4 regions of the Paenibacillus praedii genome follow, and region 1 is predicted to be linked to each of the others. Evidence: riboswitches for the same ligand, from Rfam matches in the RefSeq annotation. Region 1 holds a riboswitch; each other region holds the start of a gene.
What was found. A riboswitch is a leader RNA that binds a small molecule or an ion and turns the genes downstream of it on or off. The one in region 1 is predicted to bind cyclic di-GMP.

Region 1 (4,187 bases):
CCATCCAAGCGAGCCCGCGTTAGAGTCGGTATTGGTTGAGCAGCTTACTTACATGAAGCTTGACCGTACGGTTCTGGCCTTGTGCAAATGGATCATCGGCAATCTGGACGAAAAGGGCTATCTTTTATATGACAAAGATGAGATTTCCGCTTTAACAGGCGCTTCGATAAAGCAGGCAAGCGAGGCAGTCGGCGTCATACAAGGCTTAGAGCCGTACGGTGTGGGGGCTTCAACATTAGCAGAATGCCTGATCCTTCAATTGCGGCATCAACAGGATTCCGATCCCTTAGTTATTAACCTTGTCCAGCATGATTTGCTCCAAATCGCGGAAGGTAAGCTGCGATTGCTGGCGGAGAAATACGAAACAGAGGCTGCGGAAATTAATGCCGCCATTGAGAAGATAAAGTCGCTCAATCCGAAGCCAGGAGCTTTATACGGCAGGGAGAAGCCGCAATATATTATGCCTGATCTTCAGCTTGTGCATATGGAAGGGAAATGCAAAGTATTCCTTATAAATAGTTTTCTTCCAGAGATCACATTAAGCAGTTCTTATTTGAGCATAATGAAGCAGGATGCTTCGAAGGATATCCAGCGCTATTTGAAAAAAAACTGGCATGCGGCAAAAGGGTTAATCGACAGTATCGAGCGAAGAAAGGCGACACTGCTGAAGGTGTCCGGCGTTATTTTCGAGCTGCAGCCGGAGTTTTGTGAGAAAGGCTCCGTTCATATACGTCCAATGACCATGAAGCAAATCGCCGAGGTGCTGCACGTGCATGAATCAACGGTAAGCCGTACCATAAGCCATAAGTATATTCGAACGCCGTGGGGACTGTTCGAGCTTAAGCATTTCTTCTCCTCTTCTATAAAACATGCTGATGGGTCAATGATTTCATCGATTTATATGAAGGATCGAATTCGTGAATATATCTCAGCAGAGAAGGAAGCCTCGCCATTATCCGATCAGCAAATCGCATCGCTGCTGCAAAGCGAGGGCTTGCTGATCTCACGCAGAACGGTGACTAAGTACAGAGAACAAATGAACCTGCCGTCCTCCATAAGGAGGAAAAAACAATAATAATAAAATAAGGAGCTTGAAAAAATGCCTGAAATGAACAATGAAATCAAGAGCCGAATCCAAAAGACGCTGTCAGAACGCAAAGTTAAGCTGCCGGATGGCATGGAGCTGCCTAGGCTCGGTCAAGGTACTTGGTATATAGGGGATGACCCGGCCAAGAAAGCGGATGAAATTCGCACGCTTAGGCTGGGCGTGGAACTGGGGATGTCCTTGATCGATACTGCGGAAATGTATGGCGAAGGCCGGTCCGAGGATAGAGTTGGCGAGGCGATTCAAGGAATTAGGGATGATGTGTTTCTCGTTTCTAAGGTGTACCCCCATAATGCGGGACTAGAGCGGATCGTTAGAAGCTGCGATGCAAGCCTAAAGAGACTGCGGACCGATTATCTGGATCTTTATCTGCTTCACTGGAGAGGAAGCGTGCCGTTAAGCGAAACGATAGAAGGGATGGAACGGTTAGTGGCGTCAGGAAAAATCAAGCGCTGGGGCGTTTCGAACTTCGATAAACCCGACATGAAGGAGCTGACTTCCTTAGCGGCCGGCACTCACTGCGCAGTGAACCAAGTGCTGTATCATCTTGGCTCCAGAGGGATTGAATATGATTTGCTCCCTTGGCTGAGCGAGCGGCATATCCCCGTTATGGCGTACAGTCCGATGGCGCAGGCAGGGTCCTTAAGACAAGGACTGACTCATAACGAAGCGGTGATAGACATTGCGGACAGCCATGGAGTTACACCGCTTCAGCTTATGCTTGCTTGGACAATTCGTCACGAGAATGTAATCGCAATACCGAAAGCATCGACGGAAGAGCATGTTCTTCAAAATGCAGCCACAGCCTTAATCGAGCTATCGGAAGAGGATTTGCGCAGACTTGATGAGGTATATCCTAAACCGTCCAGAAAAGTGCCTCTTGATATGATATAATGCACTGAAATTGTAGTAGAGCCGACCTGCTCAGGCCGGCTTTTTTATGCTGTAACTAAAGTGAAGGATATGGAAGAATTATGTCGAAATATATCGAAACTTGTATAATAATAGTATATTGATATAATGAAGTAGAATTATTTTTTCAAAAATTTGAAAAAGGCAAAGTTATCGAAAGGTAATGACGCAAAGCTACAGGGGCTAAAGTGTTAAACTATGCCAGCCAGTTGCCGGAATAAGCTGTATTCATGCGAGCTTATCCATCTGCAGCCGGGATAAGTTTTTTTGTGTTAGGCCTTTTCGAAATCTCACAAGAAAGGAAGCGCACACAGTTGGGTCTATCAAACTGCACGAAATGCGGGCAAGTCATGCTGAATAGACAGTCATTTTTTTGCGAGGGATGCATGGAAGGGCAAAGAGACGATATTGAGCGAGTGAAAACTTACTTGAGGACGCATTCAAAGCCATCTCTAATAGAGGTACATAGAATGACGGGTATCCCGGTCAACACCATTCAACAGTTTATTAAAGAGGGCATCATTACAAGAAACTAGTTCATTTAATATGAAAATGAGGAGATGTCTACATTTGAAAAAGCTTCGTCTATGGAGTAGTTTATTGATCGTCGCCATGCTGCTGCTTTCCTTTGCAGGACAGGGCTTTGCGGCAGAGCCTGATGAGCAGGTATCCGAAGAGCAGCGTGAGGAGCTAAAGCTGGAATTTAATGACGCTGCTGAAGCAGGCTGGGCTATGGAATCCATTGGACTTATGAAATCCCAAAATATTTTGTCAGGCTATGAAGACGGAAGCTTCCGTCCTAATCAGTTCGTCAGCCGCGTTGAAGCTGTCGTGACGGCTGTCCGGCTAATGGGCTTGGAGGAGGAAGCGAAAGCGAAACCCGCCAATGAGAGGCTTCATTTTGCCGATGCGTCGATGATTGATCAGCAATATAAATGGGCGAAAGGCTACGTCATTGTTGCTCTAGAGCAAGGGCTGTTCTCTACGTCGGAGTCCAAGCTTGATCCAAGTAAACCGGCGAGCCGCATATGGGTGTCCGCTCTATTGGTGAAAGCGCTCGGCCTTGAGAAGGAAGCGCTTGCTCAAATGACCGTCGTGCCTGATTTCAAGGACGTGAAGGATATTCCAGCCGGCGCGATTGGCTATGTGAATATGGCTGTGGAGCAAGGTGTAATTGCCGGCTACCCGGATGAAACCTTTAAGCCGAACCGGAACGTAACCCGCGCAGAACTGGCCACGCTGCTGGTCAGAACAAACGACAATCTGCTGGAGCAATCCGGAGCGATCACAGTAGCTGGAAAAATTACAGCGCTTCAATTCGGCGGCAATCAACCTGCGGATGCTGCAGCGGGTTCAAGCACTTACGGCTCTATTGCAATTGAAAGTTTTAATGGAGATGCGCTTGTCTATTCGATTTCAGCTGAATTGCCGGTTCCGTTTTATGATCGGTTTATTCCAGCGTCCGGGCTCATCATTGGCGATGCTGTATCGCTGACAGTAGAGAATGGCGCCGTTCTGAAAGCCAGCTTTATCGATAAAGAGCTTGTCAATGAAACGACTGCGGGCATTCGTGAATTTGAATTAGAGCTTGAGATAGATGAGGATAACGGCTTGAAATTGGAATATGAAAATAAAAACGGCAAGCCAAAAGCCGAGGTTGAAATAAAGGTCGATGGCGATAAAGAGAAATTGAAAGGGCCGGAAGCGATTCAGCAGCTGGAAGCCTTCTTTGCGGCTGTCATGCTGACGCCAGAAATGTCCAGAGACGATATACAGTCGCAAATTTTTACAGCGCTTGAAGTAGCTGATAACGGATTTAAAGAATTCGAGATCGAAATAAGGTTTTCGAATGGAAAGAAAATAGAATTCGAAGTGGAAAATGATGAAGAGTCAGCCGAAGAAGAAAACCTTTATGGAATCGATGAATTTAAGCTGAAAGCTGAGCTATGGAGCGGCCAAAAGCTTAAGGCTGAGTACAAATATGATGATGGAAAGTCCGAAGCGAAAATGGAGCTCGATAGCCAAAAGCTATCCGGAGCCAATGCGTTACGGGCTATTGCAGCATTTTTCGAGCAAGTATCCATAACGGATGACATGAGCAAGGATGAAATTGTTGAGCAAGCGCTGGCTTATTTTGAAATTGAGGAAAGTGCGATTAAAGACTTGAGGC
Region 2 (4,187 bases), on a different contig from region 1:
CTTGGATATGAGTGGTTCCAAGGGTACTATTTCGGTAAGCCAACAGCGCAGCCGCAGTTAGTTGGATTCTGATTATACATAAAATTGAAGCCTGACAGCTGCAAGAAGCTGTCAGGCTTTTTTCCTGCGACTATCTATAACGGCAGCTGAGGATGCTATTTTAAAGGTTGACCAAATATGAATATATATTTATACTTAGTCTAAATCATTAAAATGAAGGCGGGTTGGCATGATGAACAAAATCAATTTGACGGTGCAGCGTAAAGCGATTTTTGAAGTGGTACAGCATGCGCAAGACCATCCAACGGCAGCCGATGTCATTGAGAGACTGCGCGGCAAGGGCTTTAACTTCGCATATGGAACGGTATACAATTCTTTGCGTTATTTAACAGATGTCGGATTAATTCGCGAGCTGAAGCTGGGTGAAACGGTAAGCCGTTATGATGCCCGAACGGACGAGCACCAGCATATCGTATGCACAAAGTGTGGAAGAGTAGATGAGGTGCTCGCTGATTTGCCGGAGGAATGGCTGAAGAAGGTGGCTCTGGAAACGAAATATACGATCGAGCATGCACAGGTCGTTTTAGAGGGGGTTTGTGAGCAATGCGCGATGACAAAATAATGCTGACAGATGAGATAAATATAAGTGTGAGCGCCGTATTCGACAGTCTTGATCCAGCAAGCTATTCCGGAGATAAAGAGGTTCAAAGCGGGACGCTCTGTTCGCTAACGCAGCGGATAATGATTATTAGCCCGCTGCCCGAGCGCGTGAAGAGCCTGCTCATAGCGCTTTCTGCGGAATGCTTCGACGTGTTTTCCTTGCATGATTTCAACAAGAACATGCTGCAAAGCCTGCAGCCGGAGCTTCTCGTTTATGATGCCATCCCCGTTATTAACACATCAGACGGAAACACTTTGCAAGCAGGACAGGAGCTGCTGCAGTCAGCCGAGCGTCACGCTGTGCCGGTTCTCGTCCTGCTGGATCAACAATCCTTTGATAAGCGTGAGACAGCTGCCCTTGGAGCAGCGGAGCTTCTTGTATGGCCGGCGAAGCCGGAGGAGGCCGTTCAGCTGATTAATCGCATGCTTCAGAATCGACCTGCAGTCGCAATGAACATGCTCACCGAGGATATCCGCGTGTTTAAGGACATTCGCATCGATTTAAAAAAAATGACGGTTGATCGCGGCGGCTGCCGCATCGAACTGACAAAGACGGAATACGATCTGCTGCTTCATTTTATCTCGTCGGACGGCTCGGTCCTCTCCCGTGAATCGCTGCTAGACAATGTATGGGGGCTGCAGTACTTCGGAGGCAGCAATCTGGTGGATGCCCATATTAAGAGCTTGCGCAAAAAGCTTAAGGACAGCGCGGTTTCACCACGGTACATTGTAACTGTACGCGGCGTGGGTTACCGAATTGCGGATGGCCACGACCATTAACAATAAACCTAAAAACTGGCGCATGCTCCTAGTGAGCATGCGCCAGTTTTTCATGAAATGGTCATTGTTCCATTATGAGTTTCATAAATTATAAGCCGTCAAAGTGTCGATTCTACTACAATCTGTTGTAAGGTTTACGATTTGCAAATATAATATAGTTAAATTGAACTATATAATGCTCAATCGAAACGGCAAACCTATTGAAAAGTAGGGACGCAAAGCTATGGACCTAAGGAAGAACATTCTATGGCCGCCAAGTTACCGAAGGTGAGGTGATTCCTATGTCAGATCATATGAGTGAGCAAGAAATATTGAATTTATTAAAGATACTCGACCAAGATTCTCGAGCAGAGGAAAGAGAAGGGATAAGGGCATCTTCAACAACTGATCTTAACATAGATGATAAGGTAGAGAACGGATATATTAAGGTTGAATATGGAAAAATTATTGTTATGAATCCGTTAAACGGGGGGAAGTTCCCGGTCATCAAGGCAAAGCCTCCTGTTAGGCTGTTTGTCGATGAACAAGAGATCTTTACAGAGGCAAAGGTTACTTCTGAAAGCGTAATAGATTGGAAAGTCGAAGAGCAGTGCCTATTTCAAGTGTCGGTATCCGAAAATAAGATTAATGCATTTTTAACCATCCATCGACCAAAGAGATATGCGTGGTCGTTAGCGGAAAAGGCGCCGGCATTGGAAGTAACACTTATAGCGGAGGAAGATACATCAATCATTTTAGAAACAGTGAATCTGCAAGATGTTCTTACAGAAATTGAAAATAAAAATATTAGGATAAATCTTGATGTGCCAGCTGTGCAAATGGAGATCCTTCAGCCTTCATATCGACCTGTGAAAATTGCGGAAGGCAAACTCCCTGTTCAAGGCCAAGATGCCCAGTTGGATCTGTTCTTTTCAGAAAATATCGAGAATATTTTTACCGAGGTAAGAGGTGTAGTTGATTATAAAAATTATGTAAACATTCCTTCCGTCAAAAGAGGAGATGTCATTGCGAAGAAAACCCCGCCTGTTGAAGGGCAGGCGGGGTATGATGTGTATGGAAATGTGTTGCCCTCCGATCCGGTCAATGACATTCGTATTGCAGGGAAGGATAACGTGGAAATTACAGCAGATTCCACTGTCATCGCTCTGAAAGGGGGGAGACCTCGAGTTACGGGGAATCAGATAAAATACTTTGATATTAATACTGCTTATTTAGTACCCGGTAATGTTGATTTACAAACCGGAAATATTGTATTTTCCGGTGACGTGATTGTCTACGGTGATGTTATGGATAACATGATTATTGAATCGCTTGGGAATATTTACGTGGCTGGCAGTGTTTTTAATTCGACCTTAACCGCTACGGGAAGTATTGCGGTAAAGGGAAACGTCATAGGAAGCAATTTGTATTCTGGATATTTCGGGATGTTATACAACAGGCTTTATAACAGTTCTAAACAATTAAAGGACATTCTCGAGAAAATGATGGAAAGCGTAAAAATGTTACTCCATGAAACAGGCAAGAAGAATATACAGATACGATATGGGCAGGTGCTGCTGCTCATTACGGAGAGTAAATACCAGCAAGTATGGGGTATTGTGAAGGAACTGCTTGGCGTGATTTCAAGTATACAGTCTTATAATAAAGACGCATTGCAGCAACTGAAATACTATTTGGATTTATTTTTGCAGCCCACTAAAATTGTTGAGATGATGACAGCTCCGAGAATGGAAGATTTTATGCGTGTTTTGAAGGAAGCCTTCATGAGAATCGCATTAAGTCAGGAATCACATGTTCAGATCAACATTAACCAAGGTCAAAAATCCACATTAAAGTCGAATGGGGATATTCTGATTCGAAGAGAAGGCGTAATCCAATGTGATCTTTACTCAGCAGGGAATATCATTTTCTTTTTGGATAACTCCGTATGTCGAGGTTCCAAGCTTGAAGCGGGAGATACCATATCTGCCATGTATGTAGGGGGTATTACGGGAGCTGCCACCATTCTTAAGGCAACCAAGAAAATCGTTATTAAGAAAATGTTTGAAGGTCGAGTCATCGTGGACCGGTACAGTATGGATATATTTGAGCCGGTTGAAGATCAGACGTTTGATCGCAACAGTTTAAAACGAATGGCTTAAGCAGAGTATTTATCGAGCTAAGTTATCGGACTGCTGGTGAGCCGCTTTTCCAGGTGAATCCCCATTTGCGCATCATATCGTTTTGAAGTACGATAAGAGAAATAAAAGGGCATCTACACCAGGAAAATGGGGGTAGGGACAGGTGATGCTGTCTACAGAAATGATCCAGGCCGGCTCGATCATCGTATCGCTGCTAGCGTTTACTGCACTTATGATCCTTCGCTTGCGGGCGGGAAAACAACCGACCTCCCTGCGGAAAATCATCATCCCTCCGCTGGGTATGGCTACCGGATTTATCATGTTCGCCTTCTCGGCCACGCATATTCCGTGGTTGTGGGGGTTATCCGCATTCGGTACAGGATTGCTGATCTTCGCATTTCCTTTAATAGTGACTACGAGATTGGAGCGGGTGCAGTCCGAGATTTATGTGAGACGCTCCAAAGCATTCCTGTTCATTATGATCACGCTTTTTGCGGTGCGGCTATCGCTTCATAGCGTCGTGGAGCAATATATGTCGATCCCGCAGACGGGAGCAATCTTCTATCTGGTTGCGTTCGGCATGATTATTCCATGGCGTCTTGCTATGGTGAGCGACTATATGAGGCT
Region 3 (4,187 bases), on a different contig from region 1:
GGCGTAGAGTGTATACACTACATTTATTAAAACCAATTATTTCTGGAGGGTAATTAAATGGCCATACTCGTAACCGGCGGCGCCGGATATATAGGCAGTCATACCTGCGTGGAGCTGTTGAATGCAGGCTATGAGGTGATTGTTATCGACAATTTTTCAAACAGTAAACCGAATGCACTGAAGCGGATTCAAGAAATTACAGGAAGAGCCTTTGCGTTTTATGAGGTGGATCTTCTGGATCGTGAAGGGCTAGAAAGGGTATTTACCGAGCACCAGATCGATGCGGTAATCCATTTTGCCGGACTCAAATCAGTTGGACAGTCTACGAAAATGCCGCTGCATTACTATTTCAATAATATTAGTGGAACATTCCTGCTGTGCAAAACGATGGAGAAATACGGGTTGCGGAACTTGGTATTCAGTTCGTCGGCAACAGTATACGGTATGCCGGATTCTGTTCCGATTTCCGAGGATTTTTCATTGCAGGCCACCAATCCCTATGGTCGAACGAAACTTATGATTGAGGAAATTTTACGTGACATTTATCTGTCGGATAATCGTTGGAGTATTGCATTACTGCGTTATTTCAACCCAGTTGGCGCTCACAAGAGCGGCCGGATCGGGGAGGACCCTAACGGTATTCCGAACAATCTGATGCCTTATATAACACAGGTGGCAGTGGGGAAGCTGGAGAAACTCAGCATATTTGGCAATGACTATTCTACGCTGGACGGGACGGGGGTGCGGGACTATATCCATGTCGTTGACCTGGCAATGGGACATTTAAGCGCACTTGAAAGAATACTTTCGACAACGGGAGTAGAAGCATACAACCTTGGTACTGGAAGGGGATACACTGTATTGGAAATAGTTTCTGCTTTTCAACAGGCGTCGGGTATGAACGTTCCTTATACGATTTCCGAGCGGAGGACGGGAGATGTGGGAATTTGTTATGCCAATCCTTCTAAGGCGAGAACTGACCTCAATTGGGTAGCTCTCAGAGGGATTGAAGAAATGTGCGAAGATGCTTGGCGTTGGCAAATGAATAATCCGAATGGATATGAAGAAGAGGCTGAAGCAGAGGCTGGTACATACGAGGCTCGGGTCAAATGAACATTTCCGACAAACTTACCGCACAAATGCTGCACGAGATTGCAAACATCATTCGTCAAAAAGGCGAAACGGTCGAAAACATAGATGTTGTTAGCTTAATCGAAGAAATCAAACGGCAGATATTGAATTGCTGTACAAATCACAATGAAAATACTAGCGCTTGAGAAAATTTTTCCCATATTCTAATTAAATTTAAAATAATTTATTAAATCGACAAAAAAATATAATAAATAATCATTTATGTAAGACACGAATCGACAGCTTACGTAAATACGCTAGGTTATAATGCATAGGAGATAGTCAGTGACGAGCATAGGGAGACGTTGAAATGCGTTTATTATCTGGGCACCTTAAACGCATGGAGTCAGTGGTGCAACCGTCCCAATTTGAAAGGGGACTAGGATAATGGTACTGGTGGGATCAGAGAACAATCAAGATTTGGATATGGACTGGGTAGCATTAATCATGAGCGCGCGAACATTAGGATTAAGCAAAGAAGATATACGTAAAGTTCTTCTTATTCTTAAAGAAAGCGATAACGATGAGATGCAGGAAACAGCTGTGTAAATTTAAAAAGCGCTAATCGCGCTTTATTTTCCATTTGTTGAATTCGAGAAATTCTTTGAATTGATCCTTGCTAACGCCCGAGGCCATTGCTTCTCTAACCAATTCAGCCCATTCGCGATCAAACTGGTCAGGTGTCCGATCAGACTCATCGTAATTTAGAAAATCTTCAACAGCAACATTTAATACCTCTCCTATTTTTTCGAGGAATTGAATGGACGGGTTTTGTTGGAGCCCTCTCTCAATGGAACTAAGGTAAGATTTCGCGACACCAGCCCTTTGGGATAGTTCAGTAAGCGAAAGCCCCTTTCTCTTGCGCAGCATCTGAATGCGTTCTCCGATCATTACGAGTTCCTCCGATATCACATATGTGCAGTATTCTTTTCATTATAACCAAAAACTTCAATTCATGAAAGTATATAAATGGAATACATATCATAAGGGTAAGACATACAATACTTTAGTATGATTTATGTTTTCGACAAGTCTATAGTTACCAACAAAGGGGTGTTCCAAAAGGTCTGAACTGACCAAAGGGACGCCCTTTTACGGTGTCTGAATAGAGTCGCTTCGGTTGTGAATTGCTATTCTGTTGAATATACTGAATCATAGAGTAAATGCAAAAAGATTGATGAAAGGTGTGTGTTTGTGAGTTTCCTTGTTATAGTCGTCTTCATCTTTCTCATTTACATGTTCTTTTTTCTACCTACCATGTGGCTGAAAATTGAACGTGTACATCATCCCATCGGCCTCAATAAGCGTATATTGCAAATTAGCGATCTCCATTTTGATATGCTGCGTATCAGCCCGCGAAAAATTAGGCAAGTGATTATTGATTACAAGCCGGATTACATATTTCTGACCGGAGACTATACCTATAAGGCAAGCTTTTTGCCGCGCGCAGCGCAGTATTTCAAACTAATTGCAGGTTGCGGCATTCCCGTCTATGCGGTCCTGGGAAATCATGATTATGAGCTCCCTCGGCTGCAGCGTTTGCTGGATATCTTTAAGGTATATCATATCCGCGTCCTTCGTAACGAATCTGTTCAGCTTGCAGATTTCCAACTGGTAGGTATTGATGACGATTGCACCGGGCATAGCAGAATTCGTCCCGCTTTTAAGTATGTGGACGAAGAGAAGCCGATCGTTGTCATCACTCATGATCCAAACGTGCTCCTTCGGATCAAACGTCCTTATCATTATTTAATGGCCGGCCATCTGCATGGGAAGCAGTTGAACGTGCCTTTCTTTTTTTTGTTCAAGTCAAAGGGTCCTCTGTCGGAGAGAGGAATATACAAAGGCCTGTATACGAATGAGTACGGTGCATTTTATATTTCCAAGGGTATTGGCCAAGCAGGCGTCAATGCCCGGTTTATGGTAAGAAGCGAGCTAACGATTCATGAGCTTTGATGACGAGTCGGCGGATTATTCTTGCTGCGATTTTTGTGTGCTGTTTCTCGGAATGCAGCAGGCGGAATTCCTTTCACCTTGGTAAATGTCCGAGTGAAGTAATGGATGGATGATAAGCCGCAGCGCTCAGCGATTTCCTTGATAGGATCTACGGTTTGGGACAGCCATTACTCGGCTGCTCGAATCCGTTCGTGGCGGACAAGCATCGAGAAAGATTCATGAATACTTTGAGCGAATAAACTAGACAAGTGCGGCTCGGAAATATTAATATATTGCTCTACTTCGGCAAGGCTAAGCTGTCCCTCTATATTGTCGCGAATATATAGCTTCGCGCGATTAATCATTCTTATTATATGATAAGGAGATTGGGCATGATTAACAATGCAGACGTGAATTTTTACAAAGAGAATGGTTATTTGCTCGTTCGCGGTGTATTTAATTCTGACGAGGTGCATGCCATGAGAGCAGCAGTGGAGCGAATCATACAGCGGGCCGCCCAGGCGCAAGCGGATCAAAACCATGCCTGGCTGGGTGATTTTTTGCCGCCCGAGCAGTTGAAAAAGCTTGTTCTTAATGGGTTTCAAGACGTGCATTTTTATGACGCGGCATATACTCGCGCAGTTACTCATCCCAATCTGATAGCAGTCCTGAATGGCATCATAGGCCCCGATGTGTGGACGCGAATGCGGCAAAGTGAAATAAGGATACGAATGAATGAACAAAAATAGCCCTTGGCACATCACGCGTCAGACGTGCTGCCAAGGGCTTCACTGTTTTAAGGCTCGTCTTGTACCTCAGGAATGCTGTCCTCGTAGTCGTCATCTCCAGGATAGTCCCGTGAGCCTTCGGCATGCAGTTGATGATTTTCATAGTCGAAGCGATTGGATGGCCGCTGATCGATTCTCCACGGCTTGCTTTTTCCCAGTGATTCCGTCCGCAGATCGGAGCCGTAAGGCCCCTCCGGAAACTCTTCCGGGATGAGGTCATTGCGCTGCGATTCCACAGTTGAAACATCTGTATAAGGCTTTCGATCCTCTCCAATAAATCGATCCATCAGCAAGCTCCTCCTGAAATGGTAGTATAGTACCCTTTCATTTTGC
Region 4 (4,187 bases), on a different contig from region 1:
AGAGATGACCCCGGCTTTTTTCAACAGGTTGATCTTAGTATCAATACGGACGATGCGCTTTTCTCCGACAAACCAGTCCTTTTCTCTTTTGAGGGCGGTGGTCAGGCGATGAAATTTGTTGAACGGAAGCTTGGCGGTGTAGAGAAATGCTGCAAACCATATAAACGTATAGATAAAGGCCATAGAGAAGTAGTCCGCGAGCAAAAATAGAGGTGTGATGCTAACAAAGGCAATAATACCGAATCGTGTATAAGCGCGCTTGTAATCAGACTTCAGCTGTTTAATGGAAGCATCCTCCAAGGCGTGCGATGGGAGCGTAACGCCAAACAAAATGGAGCTGCCCGTCCTTGCTTGATTCAGATAAAGGACAAGAATGATAATGTAAGCAATTACGGTTGGTATAATTAGCATCAGATTGTTCATTAAAAGTAATTCCTCCTATTCAGGTAAGGGGTGGTTTTTAACGGCAGCTGCTGCAAAAATGCTGGAGCAAATAAACATGAATTCCTCGCGTCCGACTCCTTTAAGACAAGCCTCTGAAATAACTAGCGTTAAATCGCGTTCCAGCTTCGCATTGAAATCAGAATTTCTGATGCATTCCGTCGCCACCTTGGCGCCGTGTCTGCGATCGATGGAGATGAAGCCTTCGTTTTTCAAAATGGTATAGGCCTTGTTGACGGTCATGGCATTCACGTCCAAATCATCTGCCAGCTGTCTTACCGTCGGTAGTTTCTCCCCGTGGACCAATCCGCCTACGCCAATTCCGATGACGATTTGGTTTCGAAGCTGAACGTAGATTGGAATTTCGCTATTATAGTCTAATGTAATAATCATCGGATCACCTCTTGCAATAAAGTATTGTTTGTATTGCAGATAATAATACAAATAAAATAGGATGTCAAAAATCCAGCTGGAAAATTTGGACAGACTATGTCATCTAAAGCTATAATAAACGAGGGTGCTCAAGCACATTGTATGAGAAAAATAGAAGAACAATCCTATAAATAACTTCAAGGAGCAGCTAATATGATACGATTTGGTGTGATCGGAACGAACTGGATTACGGAAGCATTTATTGATGCGGCACGCGAGGTGGAGGGCTTCGCTTTAAAGGCGGTTTATTCACGTAAAGAGGAGACAGCAAGCGCATTTGCCTCCAAGCACGGTATCGCTCATATTTTTACAGATGTAGAGGAGATGGCTGCAAGCGGTGAGATCGATGCTGTATATATTGCAAGCCCGAACTCCTTCCATAAGGATCATGCGATTGCCTGCATGAATAAAGGCATTCACGTGCTGTGCGAGAAGCCGATGGCTTCGAATGTGAACGAGATGCGTCAAATGATCGCTGCCGCACAAGCGAACGGCGTATTGTTGATGGAGGCACTCAAATCAACGCTGCTTCCCAGCTTTAAAGCCATTGAACAAAATGTGCAAAAGCTAGGTACGGTGCGTCGATATTTTGCGAGCTATTGCCAGTACTCCTCGAGATATGACGCATACAAGTCCGGTACGGTGCTCAATGCGTTTAATCCGGCTTTTTCGAATGGGGCCTTGATGGATCTGGGCGTTTATTGTATCTACCCGCTGGTGGCGCTGTTCGGCAAGCCGGACGTTATCAAAGCAACCGGTGTCATACTCGAATCCGGCGTCGATGGGGAGGGAAGCATCGTGCTGCAATATAAGAGTATGGATGCAGTCATTATGTATTCGAAGATTACACACTCCTTGATTCCTTCAGAGATCCAAGGGGAAAATGGCAGTATGGTTATTGACAAGATCAGTGAAGCTGGAAAGGTCGAAATTCAATATCGGAACGGAACGATTGAAGATATTTCACAGCCTATGGGCAGTAAATTGATGTACTACGAGGCTAAGGAGTTTATTGAGCTAATTCAGGCTGGTAAAACGGAGTCTTCGGTAAATACCTTTCAAAATTCGATAGCCACGATGGAAATTATGGACGAGGCAAGAAGACAGATCGGACTGGTGTATCCAGCAGATTCTGTTGTATTGTAATCATTCGACCGATGGAATGGATTTTTTCATCGCCCCCATTTTCCGGAGTCAGTTGTATCGCTATCTCACCTTAATGCCTGACCATGGACGATAACGTCGGTGGTCTTTTTTTTTACAAATTAAGTGGAGAGGGAGTGGAATTTATGTATCACGAGCTTTATGGGACAGCTTGTTTTTTGGTTAAAAATTTATACCTAATTACTTGAAATTTGGTTATGGAATACTTGAAGATTTTATGGAATAATTAATTAAGATTAAAGTCCTTGTTAAGAGCAAAATTGTCGAAAGCAACGACGCAAAGCCAACAGGCCTAATAGGTATTTCTTAAGGTGACCGGGTTATCGAAGGATGAATAACGATTATTGCAGTTATTGCTGGATTAACTCTTCCTCCAAACATCAGGTTGACGCATATTTTATACATAGGAAGGGAACTCGAAAAGTGGAACAAAATATTATGCGTCAAACGGGCAGCGACAACCGGTTTGAGGTTGTTCAGAAAATAGCCAATTTGGGTTATTGGGAATTTGATCATGTGCGGCAGAAGGCTTCATGGTCCCATCAAATGTTTGTTATTTGTGGAATTGACAATGACTTCCCCGTGAGTGAGGAGGCTTTCTTCGGTCTGATATATACTGAAGACCGCGATCGCGTACTCCAAAATTTCAAGTTATCCCTTGAAACGAAAGAAACTCTCGATAGCGAGTTTCGGATTGTCCGTCCAAATGGAGAGATGCGAGACGTGTTGTCTCACATCAGCCACGTCAAGGATGCTAATGATGAAGTAACAATCACAATCGGAACGATACAGGATGTAACCGAAGGCAAGAGATTGCAGCATCGTTTAACTGTAGAAGAGCAAAACTATAAATCATTATTCGAAAATAATCCAAACGCTGTCTTTTCGTTTGACTTGGATGGTCGTTTTTTGTCGTGCAATTCTGCTCTTGAGAAAATGTTCGGCTATAGCAAAGAGGAAATTATAGGCGGCAGCTTTCATCATTTTGTTGCTGAAGAAAGCCTCGAGATGACCATTCATCAATTTGAGGAATCCGTGAGGACACGCGCTCCGCTAAACTATGACACGACCGGCGTCACCAAGGATGGCGAGATTATAGAGGTAAATGTGACGAATATTCCGATGATAATCAACGATGAATTAATCGGAATTTACGGCATTGCTAAGGACATTACGCAACAGAAGCTGGTAGAGCGTTCTCTTAGAGAAGCGGAAATGAAATATCGAAGCATCGTAGAGCAATCGCTCGTAGGCATTTTTATCGCGCAGAAGGATCGGTTTGTTTATACGAATAAGCAGTTGGACATTATGATGGGTTATGACACATTAATAGGTTTATCGGTTATTGAAATGATTCATAGCAATGACCGGAAATCGATAGCTGGCCAGATATCGGAGCTAGGGGTAGGTGAGTCATTAACGGATCTGTGTCATCGGGTAATAAGGCGGAATGGAAGTATTATCATTTGCGAGGTTCATTATAAGTGCATAACTCACCTGGGTGAGAGAGCTATCATCGGAACCGTATTGGATATTACCGATCGGAGCAAGACGGAGGAGCAGAACCATTATCTCGCTTATCACGATTATTTGACGCAGCTTCCTAATCGGAGGATGTTCGAGGAGGAGCTCGAGAAGCAGCTTAAAATCTGTGAAGTTTACAATCAAAAGCTAGCTGTTCTATTGCTTGATCTGGATCGGTTTAAATATATCAATGATACATTAGGACATCCGATAGGAGATACATTGCTGAAGCGAATAGCCGATAGGTTGAAAGGCTTTTCGAGTAACGGTAAAATAGCTTACCGTCTCGGTGGAGATGAGTTCGCCATCGTCATAACTGATTTTCATATGCAAAGTGAAGTGACGGCTATTGTCAATGCTGCCATTCAGTTAATTAAGGAGCCCTTCCTTGTAGAGGGATTCGAGCTTAATCTTACCGTCAGTGTCGGCATTAGTCAGTCGCCTGAGGATGGACAATCTGTTGAAAGCCTGATGAAAAATGCGGACACGGCCTTGTATTATGCCAAGTCAAGCGGAAGAGACCAGTCCCAGAGCTACTCTTCTTCATTAAACGTACAGACATTTAAGCTGTTTGCTCTAAGCAACGACCTGCGAAAAGCGCTAGCTAAGGGTGAGCTTTACCTGCA

Region 2: it holds a riboswitch for cyclic di-GMP, as region 1 does, so the genes downstream of both, ACO9K6_RS05605 (DUF342 domain-containing protein) here and ACO9K6_RS15685 (S-layer homology domain-containing protein) in region 1, are expected to answer to the same signal.
Region 3: it holds a riboswitch for cyclic di-GMP, as region 1 does, so the genes downstream of both, ACO9K6_RS09405 (anti-repressor SinI family protein) here and ACO9K6_RS15685 (S-layer homology domain-containing protein) in region 1, are expected to answer to the same signal.
Region 4: it holds a riboswitch for cyclic di-GMP, as region 1 does, so the genes downstream of both, ACO9K6_RS12690 (EAL domain-containing protein) here and ACO9K6_RS15685 (S-layer homology domain-containing protein) in region 1, are expected to answer to the same signal.

What each region holds. Positions count from the first base shown of each region.
Region 1 covers NZ_JBMWAM010000017.1:78,584-82,770, forward strand. Annotated here, with positions in the region: gene rpoN (RNA polymerase factor sigma-54) at 1-1,075, shown strand, start outside; gene ACO9K6_RS15680 (aldo/keto reductase) at 1,100-1,999, shown strand; cyclic di-GMP riboswitch class I at 2,151-2,234, shown strand; gene ACO9K6_RS15685 (S-layer homology domain-containing protein) at 2,588-4,187, shown strand, end outside.
Region 2 covers NZ_JBMWAM010000004.1:63,017-67,203, forward strand. Annotated here, with positions in the region: gene ACO9K6_RS05590 (EAL domain-containing protein) at 1-72, shown strand, start outside; gene ACO9K6_RS05595 (Fur family transcriptional regulator) at 233-622, shown strand; gene ACO9K6_RS05600 (winged helix-turn-helix transcriptional regulator) at 604-1,440, shown strand; cyclic di-GMP riboswitch class I at 1,621-1,706, shown strand; gene ACO9K6_RS05605 (DUF342 domain-containing protein) at 1,722-3,581, shown strand; gene ACO9K6_RS05610 (CcdC family protein) at 3,727-4,187, shown strand, end outside.
Region 3 covers NZ_JBMWAM010000007.1:204,055-208,241, forward strand. Annotated here, with positions in the region: gene ACO9K6_RS09390 (glycosyltransferase family 1 protein) at 1-1, shown strand, start outside; gene galE (UDP-glucose 4-epimerase GalE) at 58-1,113, shown strand; gene ACO9K6_RS09400 (hypothetical protein) at 1,110-1,277, shown strand; cyclic di-GMP riboswitch class II at 1,423-1,504, shown strand; gene ACO9K6_RS09405 (anti-repressor SinI family protein) at 1,519-1,680, shown strand; gene ACO9K6_RS09410 (helix-turn-helix domain-containing protein) at 1,693-2,022, opposite strand; gene ACO9K6_RS09415 (metallophosphoesterase) at 2,326-3,087, shown strand; gene ACO9K6_RS09420 (helix-turn-helix domain-containing protein) at 3,075-3,251, opposite strand; gene ACO9K6_RS09425 (phytanoyl-CoA dioxygenase family protein) at 3,459-3,815, shown strand; gene ACO9K6_RS09430 (hypothetical protein) at 3,863-4,141, opposite strand.
Region 4 covers NZ_JBMWAM010000012.1:2,084-6,270, forward strand. Annotated here, with positions in the region: gene ACO9K6_RS12675 (DUF5808 domain-containing protein) at 1-423, opposite strand, end outside; gene ACO9K6_RS12680 (GntR family transcriptional regulator) at 439-834, opposite strand; gene ACO9K6_RS12685 (Gfo/Idh/MocA family protein) at 1,027-2,019, shown strand; cyclic di-GMP riboswitch class I at 2,281-2,365, shown strand; gene ACO9K6_RS12690 (EAL domain-containing protein) at 2,461-4,187, shown strand, end outside.